One region of the Micromonospora sp. CNZ285 genome, then DNA from elsewhere that is predicted to be linked to it. Evidence: riboswitches for the same ligand, from Rfam matches in the RefSeq annotation. Region 1 holds a riboswitch; the other holds the start of a gene.
What was found. A riboswitch is a leader RNA that binds a small molecule or an ion and turns the genes downstream of it on or off. The one in region 1 is predicted to bind cyclic di-AMP.

Region 1 (7,474 bases):
GTAGCGCGTCGGAGCGCACCGCACCGGGTTCCGCCCGGAGCGGTGCGCTCCCGCGTACGCGTTAAGGTTTTCGGACCCATCCCCTTTCACCCAGAGTGAGGTACGGCAATGACGCAGGACCACACCACCGCACCGGACGCCGCGCCGGCGAGCCCGGCACCCTGGCGCCCCGCGCGTACGGTGGCCGTGATCCTCGCCGGGGGGACCGGCACGCGCCTGGGGCTGGGGATCCCCAAGCAGCTCCTCAAGATCGCCGGTAAGCCGATCATCGAGCACACCCTGGCCGTCTTCGAGGCCGCGCCGGAGATCGACGAGATCATCGTGCTGATGGCCACCGGTCACGTCGACGACGCGCGGCGCATCGTCGCCGACGCCGGCTTCCGCAAGGTCACCAAGGTGATCGAGGGCGGCGAGACCCGCAACGACACCACCCGGATCGCGCTCGACGCGGTCGGCGAGGGCGACGTCAACATCCTCTTCCACGACGCGGTCCGCCCGCTGGTCAGCGCCCGGATCGTGCGCGAGTGCGTGAACGCGCTCTGGACCTACTCGGCTGTCGACGTGGCCATCCCGTCCGCCGACACGATCATCCAGGTCGACGCGGACGACTGCATCACCGACATCCCGGTCCGCTCCCGGCTGCGCCGCGGCCAGACCCCGCAGGCGTTCCGCTCCGGCACCATCCGCGAGGCGTACCGCCGGGCCGAGGGCGACCCCGACTTCGCCGCCACCGACGACTGCGGCGTGGTGCTGCGCTACCTGCCCGGCACGCCGATCAAGGTGATCGACGGCTCGGACGAGAACATCAAGGTCACCCACCCGGTCGACGTGCACCTGGCCGACAAGCTGTTCCAGCTCGCCGCCGCGCAGGCGCCCCGGCTGACCGACCGCCGCAGCTACGCCGAGGAGCTGACCGGCCGGACCATCGTGGTCTTCGGCGGCAGCTACGGCATCGGCCACGACCTGGCCGAACTGGCCCGCTCCTACGGCGCCCAGGTCTTCCCGTTCAGCCGCTCCACCACCGGCACGCACGTCGAGCGCGCCGAGGACGTGGCCGCCGCGCTGAAGACCGCCTTCGAGGCCACCGGCCGGATCGACCACGTGGTGGTCACCGCCGGCATCCTGGAGAAGGGCGCGCTGGCCGAGATGGACTCCGAGACGATGGACCGTCTCCTGCACGTCAACTTCGTCGGCCCGGTCACCATCGCGCGCCAGTCGCTGCCGTACCTCCAGCAGACGAAGGGCCAGCTGCTGCTCTACACGTCCAGCTCGTACACCCGGGGCCGGGCCCGCTACGCGCTGTACTCGGCCACCAAGGCCGCGCTGGTCAACCTGACCCAGGCGCTCGCCGACGAGTGGGCCGAGTTCGGGGTACGCGTCAACTGCGTCAACCCGGAACGCACCGCGACCCCGATGCGGACGCGGGCGTTCGGCGAGGAGCCGGAGCACACGCTGCTCTCCTCCGAGGCGGTCGCGCAGGCGTCCCTGGACGTGCTGATCTCCGACCTGACCGGCCAGGTGGTCGACGTGCGCCGGTCCCCCGGCGAGCAGGTGGCCGCCGTACCCGCGCAGCCGGGCCCGCACCGGTCCGAGCTGTCCGCCGACGCCTGAACCCGACGGGACGTACCAGATGCGTGGTGACCTGGTCCGCAAGCTGCTCGCCCGGGTGCTGACCACCGGGCTGGCGGTGCTGGCCTTCCTCGTCGTGGCGCTCACCGGCGCCACCGGCTGGGGCCTGGCCCTGGCGGTCGCGGCGCTGGCCGCCACCGCCTGGGAGCGCCGGGTCCGGCCGTCCGCCGACGGGCTCGCCGAGACGGTGCTCGTGGCCGCCGGCATCCTGGTCGGCTACGCCCGTCGCCTCGACGACGGCTTCGACCCGGCGCTCACCGCGACCGCGCTGGTGCTGCTCGGGCTGGTGCTGCTGGTCGGCCCGCTGCGGCAGGCCGGCGCGCTGGAGATCCGCGCGGCGAACCTCCCGGTCCGCACGTGGACACCCGTGGTCGCCGCCCGGCTGGGCGACGCGCTGCTGGTGCTGCTCGCCGTGGTGGCGCTCGCCGCCGCCCTGACGCTGCCCGCCTGGACGGCACTGGTCGCCGCGCTGCTGGTCGGCGCCGGATGCGGGGCGGTCGCGCTGGACCTCGCCCGGCGCCGGTTCCGGCCGCCCGCCGGAGGTGGACCGGTCGGCCGGGCGCTGCGCCGCCACCAGCCCGAGTTCGTGCTGCACTTCTCCGCCCCGCCCGGCTCGGAGTACCAGGTCACCATGTGGCTGCCGTACCTGGAACGGATCGGCCGCCCGTTCATGGTGGTGCTGCGCGAGCCGGAGCTCCTGCCCGCGGTGGCCGCCGCCACCCGCGCCCCGGTGGTCCTCTGCCCCACCCTGAAGGCGCTGGACGAGGCGCTGGTGCCCAGCCTGCGGGTCGCGTTCTACGTCAACCACGGCGCGAAGAACGCCCACCTGATCCGGTTCAACCAGCTCACCCACGTGCAGCTGCACCACGGCGACAGCGACAAGGCCCCGAGCGCCAACCCGGTCTCGGCCATCTTCGACAAGATCTTCGTGGCCGGGCAGGCCGCGATCGACAGGTACGCCCGCGCCGGCGTGGAGATCCCCGCCGACAAGTTCGTCGTGGTCGGCCGCCCCCAGGTCGAGGCCATCGAGGTACGCCGGGAGCCGGTCGCCCCGTCCGCGCACCCGACGGTCCTCTACACCCCGACCTGGACCGGGCACCACGCGGACGCCAACTACTGCTCGCTGCCGGTGGCCGAGACGCTGATCCGCCGGCTGATCGACAGGGGTGCCGCGGTGATCCTGCGCGCCCACCCGTACACCGCCAAGAACCCGGCCTCGGCCCGCCAGCTCGCCCGGCTCACCGAGCTGCTCGCCGCCGACCGGGCCAAGACCGGCCGGCCGCACCTGTGGGGCGCCGCCGCGGCCCGCGAGCTGACGCTCACCGAGTGCGTCAACCGGGCCGACGCGCTGGTCTCCGACGTCTCCGGGGTCATCTCCGACTGGCTCTACTCCGGCAAGCCGTACGCGGTCACCGACACCGGCGCCGACGGCGAGCACTTCGTCGAGCGGTTCCCGCTCGCGGCGTCCGGCTACGTGCTGCGGCGCGACATGTCCAACGTGGACGAGGTGCTCACCGACCTGCTGGACGCCGACCCGAAGGCGGCACAGCGCTGGGCGGCGCGGACGCGCTACCTGGGCGACTTCCCCGCCGACGGGTACGCCGAGGCGTTCCTCTCCGCCGCCCGCCGGGAGCTGGAACCCGACTGGGCGGTCCCGGGGCCGCGCGCGGCCGGCTAGAGACGCGAGCCGGCCCGTCGCGGGCCGGCTCACCCCGCTCAGAGGTACGGGTCGAGCAGGGCGAGCACCGCCTCCGGATCCTCCACGTGCGCGTTGTGGCCCAGCCCGGGCAGCGTCGCCACCGGCACGCCCAGTTCCTTGAGCTGCGCGTCGGTCACCATCGGGTCCAGCTCGCCCCGGGCCAGCAGCACCGGCACATCGGTGGCGGCCAGCAGCGCCGGCAGCCGTGGCTCCCCCACCGCGAACGCGGCCGGGTCCATGGCGAGCCGCCAGCGGCCGTCCTCCCGCCGCAGTCCCGCCTCCACCACCGGATGGTCCGGGGCGAACAGCCCGGCGAGCCCGGACACGCGCAGGTAGCGCCGGGCGGCCTCGTCCCGGGTGGCGAACCAGGTGACCGGCCGGCCGGCCAGCTCCGCCGACTTCGCCAGTTCGGCCGGGGACCAGACCGCCTTGATGCCGAGCCCCACCACCGCGTCGACCGGAAGCCCGCGCTGCCGGGCCGCGAGCGCCAGCGCCACCACCCCGCCGAGCGAGTGCCCGAGCAGCACCAGCCGGTCGTCGGGGCCGAGCCGGACCGGGCCGAGCCCGTCGACGACGCGCTGGGCCAGAGCCTCGAACGAGTAGCCGTCGAGCGGCGGCGACCAGCCGTGACCGGCGAGGTCGGGGGCGAGCCAGCGGCCGGGCCAGCGGCGCTCCAGCAGCGGCGCCCAGGGCAGCCACACCTCGCCGGTGGCACCCATGCCGTGCAGGAGAATCAGGTGCCGCGTCCCCGTCGCATCGCCCATTGGCGCAGTCTGCCACCGCCCGCCCCGGACACGCGAGACCGAACCCGCCGACCCGCCCCCCGCCCCGCCCTCACCGTCGATCTTGGAGTTGTGGCACCTTCCATACCGGGCGAGCCGGGCATACTGGGCGCCACAAGTCCAAGATCGGCGCGCCAGGGCCGGGTGAGGGCCGCGCCAGGCCGGGCGGGGCGAGGGCGGGGCGGGGACGGGGCGGGGACGGGGAAGGCCGGCCCCCCGGGGTGGGGTGCCGGCCTTCGGGTGTGCGGGACGGTCAGGCGGAGTAGCCGCGGCTGGCGATCCAGTGCGCCAGGTCGATCGTGGTGACCCAGTACGACGGCAGCGACGGGTCGGCCGAGTCGGCGATCCGCACGGTCCGGCCGTCGTCCTTGTAGCCGACCACCGCGACGTAGTGGCCGCCCGGGAACGAGTGCCAGCCGCCGTTGGTGTCGGTGGCGGTACCGGCGACGTTCGCGACGACCCCGCGGCCGTTGCTGATCGCCTCGACCACGTCGGCCTGGAGACGGTCCATCTGGGCCGGGGTGGCCGAGCCGGGAATCATGCGGGTCCGGTACGGGTTGCCCTTGACCTGCTGGTTGAGCACACGGGTGGTGTCCTCGGCCGAGTTGGTGCCCATCTCGGTGGTGCCGAGAGGACCGGCGAGCGCGTCCTGGCTGCGCTCGATGCCGGCGGCGCTGAGCGCGTTGCGCACGGCGGCCGGGCCGCAGTAGAAGTAGTTGATCTGCGCCTGGTAGTCGTAGTCGAGCGACTTGCTCGACGGCGGCTTCGGCTTGGCCTTGGGCGTGGTGTCCGGGTCGGCAGCGGCCTTCGCGGACGGGGAGGCGCTCGGCGACGCGCTGGGCGAGGCGGAGGCGCTGGACGACGCCTGCGGCACGGCGATGCGGGCCTCGCTGCGGCTGGCGGGCTGCTCGCCGAGGCGGGCGGCGCCGAGGTCGGCGACCGCGGCGGTGTTCTCCTGGACCGGGGCGTCGTCACCGGCGGTGGCGACGGTTCCGGCGCCGGCGGCCAGCACGAGCGCGGCGGCCGATCCGGCGATGATCTGGTACGGGCGTTCGGTGACGATCCGTCGCAGCTGACGCTTCAGGTGGTGCTTCACGAAATCCTCCACGGGGCGTGAGCGGCACACGCCGGCCCGGCACGCGGAGGAACTCACACGTGCTGGCGGGGCCGGGTGGCCGGGGGATCGGGAACGCCCGTGATGCCGGGCGCCCAGGGGGCGGTTGCCGGTCGCGCGTCAGGCGCGCGCGGTCACCGCTTCGCCGTGGAGGCGGGGGACGATCGAGGGGTGGGCACGAGGGGTACTCCTTCCGTGGCCGCCGACCGGGTTAGCTGACGGATTCGGGCGGGAAGTACGCCCTACCGCGGGCCGTGGGCTCGCGGATTCACCCCGATGGTGCTCATGGGTCCCCGGTTCGTGGAACACGATTAGGCGGGTCGGTGCGGCGTCGCCGTCGGCGATCGATTACCGCATCGGACGCGCCGACACTACCGGTGGGTATGTCCCCTGCCAAGCGCTCCCACCTGCGTAAACGTGATCCGCGGTAACGGATTTCGGAACACCCGGTTACTGACTTCGCTCAATGGGACAAGCAGTTTCGACGGCGCCCGGCGGCGGAAAGCGGACAGACGGCGAGCACCCGGCCGGCAATCGCGGTACTCGATGACCCGTTTTGCGCCCGGCGCCCGTTTCGGCGGCCCGGGTGACCGGGCTCACCACGGTCCGGGTAACGATTCGGTCGAGACGGCCGTCTCAGCCGACCCGTGCCGGGCGCCAGCGGGCGTTACGGACCGTCGCGGGCACCGGCACGGCGCTCGCCGTCGCGCTCCGGTACTCCGGGGCGGGCCGCAGCGCGGCAGTGGCGGCGTAGGCCTCGGCGGCGAGCGTCCGGGCGGCCTCGGCGGCCAGTTCCGCGCCCCGCCAGGCCGACCGCTCCCGCGCGGCGGCGCTCTCCCATCCGGCCCGGCGCCCGTCCCGGACGGTGCGGGCCAGCACGATCTCCTGCTCGGCGGGGTGCCGGCGCGGATCCCACCCGTTGCGGCGGGCCAGCACGTCGGCGAGCTGACGGGCGGTCAGGTCGCCCCGCCAGTGCGCCGTCATGGCGGCGTGGTGCAGCCAGCGCTCCCGGGCCGCGTACTCGGCGGGGGTACGCGGCGTGCGCGGGGCGGGCAGCGCGGCGGCGCCGGCGAGGCGGCGGGCGGCGGCGTCCGCCTCGTCGTACGCGGTCCAGGCCCGGTCCGCCTCGTCCTGCGCGGCCAGCCACCGCTCCCGGCGACGACGGGCCGTCTGGGCGGCCCCGGCGGCGGCCACCGCGACCTCCTCGGCGTACCGGATCAGGTCGTCGCGGCGGACGGCGTCGGCGTCGGCCGGTTCGGGGGCGGCCTCCGGCGCGGGGTCGCGTTCGGGCCGGGCGACGAGCGCGGCGAGCAGGCCCAGCGCGAGCAGCAGGAGGAAGGACCAGATGGCGGCGGCCTCGGGCACGGAGGTGAGGAAGTGGTACAGAGCGGTCTGCGACATGGTCGGCACCTCACGGGAAGGACCTGGCGGGAGGGCCCGCACGATCTCGCCGGGGCGGGCCGGTGGCCGCCGGGGGCGGGTGCGGGGATGACGTGCGGTGGGTGCGGGGATGACGTGCGGTGGGTGCGGGGAACGGGCGCGGCCCGTGGGCGGGTCAGCGGGCGGGCGGGGCCCGCGGGCCGGCCGGTGCGGCGACCCGTCCGGCCGGGACCGGCTGCGGCGCCGCCGGGGCGACCGCCCGGGGCGCGGGCGCCGGGACACCGGCGGGAGCGGCCTGCCGCTCGGCCACGCGGTCGGCTTCCGGCCGCACCGTGGTCGAGGCGCCCGCGATGGGGTACGCCGAGACGGCGGCCGCCGGGGCCGGGGCGGCAGCGGCGACACCGGACGGCAGCGTGGCAGCGCCGAACGAACAGGCGACGACCACGGCGAGACTGGCGAGCATCCGGGCGGTCCAGCGCGCCACCCACCACACGGGGCAGGTGAGCGCGATCGGAAGCACGGGTACAAATTACCGCCGAACCCCCACGAACGCACCGCCGCACGGCGTGTCGCGGATCGACCGGCCGACGTGTGCGCGTGTCAGTCCGGGCGACGCCGCCCGGCGTACTCGATGTCCTCGGCCGGACCGGTGACGGAGGCCGCGCCCCCGTCGGCGGCCGGGGCGGCGGCGGCCTCGGCGGGCCTGCGCGGAGCCGGCACGGCCGGTGCGCGCGACGCCGCGCGGCCCCGGCGGGACGGGCCGAGCAGGCGCATCATCGGTGTCTCCACCCAGCGGTGCAGCGCGGCGGCCAGCGCGAGCGTGACCACCAGGAAGCCCAGCACCGCGAGCGGGCCGCGCCACCCGGGCAG
Region 2 (7,474 bases), 5.5 Mb from region 1:
CTCCACTGATGCGGTTGCCTGACGACAACTGGTTACCCCGTCGGTTGTCGGCTCAATCCCCTCACCCGATCGGGCGGAAGCTCCGCAGCCGCAGGCTGTTGCCCACCACGAACACCGACGAGAACGCCATCGCCGCTCCGGCGAGCATCGGGTTGAGCAGTCCGGCCGCCGCCAGCGGCAGCGCCGCGACGTTGTAGGCGAACGCCCAGAACAGGTTGCCCTTGATGATCGCCAGCGTCCGCCGGGAGAGCCGGATGGCGTCCGCGGCGGCCATCAGGTCGCCCCGGACCAGCGTCAGGTCGGCCGCCTCGATGGCCGCGTCGGTGCCGGTGCCCATGGCCAGCCCGAGGTCGGCGCGGGCCAGCGCGGCGGCGTCGTTCACCCCGTCGCCGACCATGGCGACCACCCGGCCCTCGCGCTGGAGCCGCTCGACCACGTCGACCTTGTCGGCGGGCAGCACCTCCGCGATCACCTCGTCGATGCCGACCTCGGCCGCCACCGCCTTCGCCACTGTGGTGTTGTCGCCGGTGAGCAGCACCGGCTTCAGGCCCAGCTCACGCAGCCGCGCGACGGCCGCCCGGCTGGTCGGCTTCACCGCGTCGGCCACCGCGAGCACGCCCCGGGCGCGCCCGCCCCAGCCGGCCAGGATCGCCGTCCGCCCGGCGGCCTCCGCGCCGGTCGCGGCCCGCACGACCTCCTCGGGTACGTCGAGACCCCGCTCCCGCAGCAGCCGGGCCCGGCCGACCACCACGGTCCGGCCGTCGACGGTGCCGGTCACGCCCAGCCCCTCGGCGTTGGCGAACTCGCCGACCGGCGGCAGCGGTCCGGCCTCGGCCGCGGCCTCGGCGACGGCCCGCGCGATCGGGTGCTCGGAGGCGGCCTCCAGCGCGCCGGCCACCCGGAGCAGTTCGTCGGCGTCCTCGCCGTCGGCGGGCAGCACCTCGGCCAGCGCCATCCGGCCGGTGGTGACGGTGCCGGTCTTGTCCAGCACCACGGTGTCGACCCGGCGGGTGGACTCCAGCACCTCCGGCCCCTTGATCAGCACGCCGAGCTGCGCGCCTCGCCCGGTGCCGACGAGCAGCGCGGTCGGGGTGGCCAGGCCGAGCGCGCACGGGCAGGCGATGATCAGGACGGCCACCGCGGCGGTGAACGCGGCGGTCGGCCCGGAGCCGGTGCCGAGCCACCAGCCGAGCGTGCCGGCGGCCAGCGCGATCACGATCGGCACGAAGACGCCGGAGATCCGGTCGGCGAGCCGCTGCACCGCCGCCTTGCCGGTCTGTGCCTGCTCCACGAGTCGCGCCATCTGGGCGAGCTGGGTGTCCCCGCCGACCCGGGTGGCGCGGACCACCAGCCGGCCGCCGGCGTTTACCGTGGCGCCGACCACCGCGTCGCCCTGGCCCACCTCGACCGGCACCGACTCGCCGGTCAGCATGCTGGCGTCGACCGCGGACGTGCCCTCCTCGACCACACCGTCGGTGGCGATCTTCTCGCCGGGCCGGACCACGAACCGGTCGCCGACCGCGAGCCGGCCGACCGGGATGCGGGTCTCCTGCCCGTCGCGCAGCACCGCCACGTCCTTGGCGCCGAGTTCGAGCAGGGCGCGCAGCGCCGACCCGGCGGTGCGCTTGGAGCGCGCCTCGAAGTACCGCCCGGCCAGGATGAACACGGTCACCCCGGCGGCGGCCTCCAGGTAGATGTTGCCGGCGCCGTCGCCGCGGGTGATGTCGAGGCTGAACGGGTGCTTCATCCCGGGCATGCCGGCGTCGCCGAGGAACAGCGCCCAGAGCGACCAGCCGAACGCGGCCAGCGTGCCGAGCGACACGAGCGTGTCCATGGTCGCCGCGCCGTGCCGCAGGTTGATCAGCGCGGCGCGGTGGAACGGCAGCCCGCCCCAGACCACCACCGGGGCGGCCAGGGTGAGCGAGGCCCACTGCCAGTAGTCGAACTGCCAGGCCGGAACCATGGCGAGCACGATCACCGGCAGGGTGAGCACGGCGGAGACCCAGAGCCGGGTACGCGCGGTGCGCAGCTCGTCCACCGGCTCCCCGGCCGCTGCCGCCTCCGCCTGCTCGGGCGGCGGCGGAACCACTGCGGTGTAGCCGGTCTTCTCGACGGTGGCGATCAGGTCGGCCGGCGCGATGTCGTCGGCGTACCGGACGGTGGCCTTCTCGGTGGCGTAGTTCACCGTCGCCTCGACGCCGTCCATCCGGTTGAGCTTCTTCTCGATCCGGGCGGCGCAGGACGCGCAGGTCATCCCGCCGATCGCCAGTTCGATCAGGTTCGGCGCGGTGGGCAGCGCCTTTCCCGTGGCAGTCATCGCGGCACCTCCGGCGCTCAACTGTGCCCGTGCCCCGGGGTGCCGTGTCCGGCGTCCGGGGTCGGTGCGGTGGTGGATGCCGGCGCGGCGGGCGGCGGCGCGGTCCGGTCGCCGGCGAGGACGGTGAACTCGGCGGTGTGCACCGCGTCGCCGTGCCGGAAGTCCAGGTAGAGACGGTACGCCCCGGCCGAGGGCACCTCGGCGGCGAACGTGATCGCTGGACCGGCAGGTGTGCGCCCGTCGCCGGGCGTGCCCTCCGGGTGCACGTGCAGGTACGCCAGGTCGCCCTGCCGCAGCGCCACCAGGTGCCCGTACGCGCCGAGGTAGGGCGCAAGGTCGGTGACCGGCCGCCCGTCGCGGCTGACGGAGAGCGTGAGCCGGCTGGTCCGGCCCGGCTCCGGCGTGCCGGTCAGGGTGACCGTGTAGCCGTCGACGGTGGTGCTGGTCGCCGGCGCCGGCAGCGGCCGGGCGGTCAGTTCGCCGGGGACCGTGACGTCCAGGCCGAGCGTCAGCGGCTCGCCGCCTTCGGGGGTGAAGTCGGCGAACGCCCGCCAGACGCCGGGGCCGCCGAGCGGTGAGGCGACCCGCCAGGTGCCGTCGCCGGCCATCTCCGGGTGGACGTGCCGGAACCCGGACAGGTCCCGGCGGGCGACGATCAGGTGCATGCGCTTGTCGTGGGCCACCTCGAAGCGGGTGACCGGCGTGCCGTCCGGGCCGGTGATCCGGAAGGCGAACTGCCCGGCCGGGGCGTCGGCGGGCTGGAACGTGTAGCCGCGCTCGGAGACGAGCAGCCCGCCGGGTAGGTGCGCGGAGGCGCCGCCCGCCTGGCTCTCGTCACCGTGGCCGGTGTCGCCGGCCCCGTGGTCGCTGTCGCTGTCGTCGTGTCGGGTCTCGGCGGCCGGGGCGACGGGATCGGCCAGGTTGCCGATCCCGTACGCCGCTCCGAACACCGCCACGAGGCCGAGCGCGAAGCCGCTGAGCTTCGTCGCCGTGTTCATGGTGTCTCCTCGGTTGTCGCGGGTCCGCCGGACCCGTCACGCACCGACGAGGTCGTAACCGGCCTCGTCGACCGCCGCGCGGACCGCGTCCACGTCCAGCGGGTTCTGACTGGTGACGGTGACCCGGCCGCCGGCCAGGTCGACCTGGACGTCGGTGACGCCCGGAAGTGCGCTCAGCTCGGTGCTCACCGAGTTGACGCAGTGCCCGCAGGTCATGCCGTTCACCTGGTAGGTGGTCTCCATCTCGCCCTCCGATCTGATACCCCCCTGGGGTACGTTCGGAACGTTAGCATACCCCCGAGGGGTACGCTATCCTCGGTTTCATGACCGCGCCGTCCAGCCCGACCCGGGGCTACACCGCCAGCAAGGACCAACTCCTCGCCCGGCTCCGCCGGATCGAGGGCCAGGTCCGTGGCATCGAGAAGATGGTCGAGGACGACCGTTACTGCATCGACGTGCTGACCCAGATCTCGGCCATCCAGGCGGCGCTGGACAAGGTCGGCCTGGGCCTGCTCGACGGCCACGCCCGGCACTGCATGCACGAGGGCGCCGCCGAGGGCCGGGCCGACGAGATGGCGACCGAGATGATGGCCGCCGTCGGCCGCCTGATGAAGCGCGGCTGAGCAGGGACCTCCGACCCCTCCGACCAGGGCACATCGACCCGTGCCGACGCGACCGGGCGGACGTACCGTCGAAGTGGCGGGCAGGCCGGTCCGGCGGACCCGCGGTGACGGACGGAGGGCGGCCCGATGATGTGGCAGAGCCCGATGATGGGCTGGATGTGGATCTGGTCCCTGCTGGTGCTCGCCGTGCTGGCGGGGCTCGTCTGGGCGGCCGTGCGATGGACCGGCCCGCAGTACCTGGGCCCGACGACGGCCCGGCGCATCCTGGACGAGCGGTACGCCCGCGGTGAGATCGACGAGGACGAGTACCGGCGGCGCCGGGCCGGCCTGGCCTGACCGCGCGGGGCGCGCGTCACCGGCCACGGTGTGCGGGAGCGGCCGGCCGGGCTGCCTACCATGGCCGGGCGACGACCCGGACGTGGTCGACACGTCCGCGCCGGCCGGGTGACCAGACCGGTCCGGCGGACCAGGCGTCGCCGCGACCGTTGGGAGAGACGTCATGGGTGCCGACCACACCCGCCCCGCACCCGCCGCGCCGCCGGGCGTACGGCGGCTGCTCGTCGCCGTGGTGGTGCCGCTGTTCGCGCTCACCGTGATCGCGGCGCTGGTGCTCTGGCCCGGGCAGGACCGGGAGCCGGTCGGCGGCGCTGACGTCCCCCGCTACCACGGCACGGTGACCCGGGTGGTCACCGAGCCCTGCCCACCGACGCCCGAGGCCCCGGAGGGCGGGGGTGGCCCCTGCGGCACCGTGACCGTCACCGCCGAGCAGGGCCCGGACGCGGGCCGGCAGGTCGAGACGCCGATCCCGGCCGGGCCGGGCGCGCCCCGGGTCGCGGTCGGCGACGAGGTCGTCCTGGTCGAGCTGACCGACCCGGCCGACCCGGCGGTGAAGTCCTACAACATCGCCGAACACCAGCGCGGTACGCCGCTGATCTGGCTGATGGTGCTGTTCGCCGCCGCGATCGTGGCGTTCGGCCGGTGGCGCGGGCTCGCCGCGCTCGGCGGACTGGTGGCCAGCTTCGCCATCCTCCTGGGCTTCGTGCTGCCGGGCATCGGCGCCGGCCAGCCGCCGCTGCTCGTGGCGATCGTGGGCGCCGCGTTGATCATGTTCGTGGTGCTCTACCTGACCCACGGGATCACCGCGCAGACGTCGGTCGCGGTGCTCGGCACGCTCGGCAGCCTGGTGGTCACCGGCGTGCTCGGCCTACTCGCCACGTCCGCCACCCACCTGACCGGCTTCGGCAGCGAGGACGCCACCACGCTGTCCATGTTCCAGGGCGACGTGGACCTGCACGGCCTGCTGCTGGCCGGCATCATCATCGGCTCGCTGGGCGTGCTGGACGACGTCACAGTCACCCAGGCGGCCACCGTCACCGAACTGGCGCACGCCAACCCCGGACTGTCCCGGCGGCAGCTCTACCGGGCGGCGACCCGGGTCGGCCGGGCCCACATCGCGTCCACCGTCAACACCATCGTGCTGGCGTACGCGGGCGCCTCGCTGCCGCTGCTGCTCCTGCTGGTCGCCGACTCCCGCCCGGTGAGCGAGATCCTCACCAGTGAGTTCCTCGCCCAGGAGATCGTCCGCAGCGCGGTGGCGACACTCGGCCTGATCGCCGCCGTACCGCTGACGACCGGACTGGCCGCGATCGTGACCACCGCCGGGCGGCGCTCGCCCGGCGCGGAGCCGGCGCCCGCCGCGCCCCCGCCGCCGGCCGAACGGGACGACGCGCTGGAGGCCCTCGGCGGCGGAAGGAGTACGGAGGCCGCATGGTGACACTCCGCAGCGTGACCATCGAATTCAAACGCGACGCTGGTCACGGTGTGCCACGGCGAAATCTCGCTATTGGTCGGCTTCCGGACGTAGATCCTCACGAGTGCTGTCAGGTAACCTCGCTGCCGGTCACCGCCGAAGGCGCGCACCGGCGCCAGCGGTGCCGCCGCCCAATCGCTCACGGGCGAACCGGGGAACCAGGTACATGGGGTGAATCCGCGACAGCGGTAGGGGCCACTTCCGTCCCGAACCCGTCAGCTAACCCGGTCGGCGGCCGACGGAAGGGAACACTGTGACGGCACCCCTGCGCCGCTGGCTGACACCCGTGGTGGCCGTGCTGGCCTCGCTGGCAGTGCTGGCCGGCCCGAACCCGGCGACCGCGGCCCCCGCTGCGGCGGCCCCCGGCAGCCCCTCGGGCCACGAGGAGGACGGCGAACCTCCGCTCATCACCGAGGCGATCGACTCCGCCAACCGGGCCTTCCTCCAGGCCAAGGCGAAGCTCGCCAAGTCCCAGGACCGCCAGCGGCGGCTGGCGGCCGAGGTGAAGACGGCACAGGCCGAACTCGACGCGCTCAGCCCGCAGGTCAACCAGCTCGCCGCCCAGTCCTACCGGACCGGCCGGATGGGCGCGATGGCCATGCTGCTGGAGAGCAACTCCCCCGACTCGTTCGTCCGCCGGGTCAACGCCCTGGACGAGCTGAACCTCCTCAACGCGCAGCGCCTGGCCGCCATCAACGCGGTCAAGACCCGCGCCGAGCAGGCCAAGATCGCGCTCGACGCCGAGGTGCGCGAGCAGGAGAAGCAGAAGAACGCGATGGAGCGCGAGAAGGTGCAGGCCGAGCGCGCGCTGAAGCTCGTCGGCGGTCTCGGCTTCACCGGCGGCCTGGTCTCCGCCACCTCACCGGTCGCCAAGATCGCCCCCGGCCGCACCGCCGACGGCGGGTGGAAGGCCGAGTCGTGCAGCGAGGACGACCCGACCACCTCGGGCTGCGTCACGCCGCGCACGCTGCACGCGTACAAGGAGGTCCGGCGCGCCGGCTTCAAGCGCTTCGTGGGCTGTTACCGGCCCGGCGGGCCGTGGGAGCACCCCAAGGGCAAGGCGTGCGACTGGTCGCTCCAGAACAGCGGCTTCGCGCCCTGGCACAACAACGACACCCGCCGGTACGGCAACGAGGTGGCCGCGTTCCTCATCCGCAACGCCGACCGGCTGGGCATCTACTACGTCATCTGGAACCGGCAGATCTGGTTCCCGGCCACCGGCTGGAGTTCGTACAGCGGACCGTCGAACCACACCGACCACGTCCACATGTCGCTGCTCTGACCCGGACACCACGAAAAGGGGCCGCCCTCGGGCGGCCCCTTTTCTCGTCCGTACGGTTCAGCTCGCCAGCGCCGGGTCGGCGGGCGCGGCCGGGGCGGGCAGCGGGGCCGGGGCCTGCGCCACGGTCCGCACCTCGCCACCGGCGAGCCGGTACGACATGCCCACCACCGTGCACCGCCCGGCGGCCACCCGCTCGGCCAGCACGGCGGACCGGGCCAGCAGCGTCTCCACCGTCTGCGCGATGTGGACGTCGATGATGCCGTCGAGGTCCTCGACGCCCTGGCGGGCGGCGCGCAGCAGGCTCGGCGAGACCGCGTCCACCACCGCGCCCAGGTGCCCGGCCGGGGCGGCGCCGGTCCGGACCCCCTCCCGGGCGGCCTGGACCGCGCCGCACGAGTCGTGCCCGAGCACCACCACGAGCGGCGTGCCCAGCACGGTGACGGC

Region 2: another riboswitch for cyclic di-AMP. It lies ahead of CLT75_RS27025 (VldE C-terminal domain-containing protein); the one in region 1 lies ahead of CLT75_RS02005 (C39 family peptidase).

The regions. Positions count from the first base shown of each region.
Region 1 is NZ_SPQD01000001.1:418,282-425,755, reverse strand. It holds gene CLT75_RS02025 (ABC transporter ATP-binding protein) at 1-4, shown strand, start outside; gene CLT75_RS02020 (bifunctional cytidylyltransferase/SDR family oxidoreductase) at 109-1,611, shown strand; gene CLT75_RS02015 (CDP-glycerol glycerophosphotransferase family protein) at 1,631-3,307, shown strand; gene CLT75_RS02010 (alpha/beta fold hydrolase) at 3,346-4,092, opposite strand; gene CLT75_RS02005 (C39 family peptidase) at 4,364-5,218, opposite strand; cyclic di-AMP (ydaO/yuaA leader) riboswitch at 5,410-5,552, opposite strand; gene CLT75_RS02000 (hypothetical protein) at 5,861-6,625, opposite strand; gene CLT75_RS01995 (hypothetical protein) at 6,780-7,124, opposite strand; gene CLT75_RS01990 (acyltransferase family protein) at 7,205-7,474, opposite strand, start outside.
Region 2 is NZ_SPQD01000001.1:5,872,049-5,879,522, reverse strand. It holds gene CLT75_RS27055 (heavy metal translocating P-type ATPase) at 62-2,317, opposite strand; gene CLT75_RS27050 (hypothetical protein) at 2,335-3,315, opposite strand; gene CLT75_RS27045 (heavy-metal-associated domain-containing protein) at 3,352-3,558, opposite strand; gene CLT75_RS27040 (metal-sensitive transcriptional regulator) at 3,639-3,938, shown strand; gene CLT75_RS27035 (SHOCT domain-containing protein) at 4,065-4,274, shown strand; gene CLT75_RS27030 (YibE/F family protein) at 4,438-5,712, shown strand; cyclic di-AMP (ydaO/yuaA leader) riboswitch at 5,867-5,997, shown strand; gene CLT75_RS27025 (VldE C-terminal domain-containing protein) at 6,002-7,030, shown strand; gene CLT75_RS27020 (carbonic anhydrase) at 7,088-7,474, opposite strand, start outside.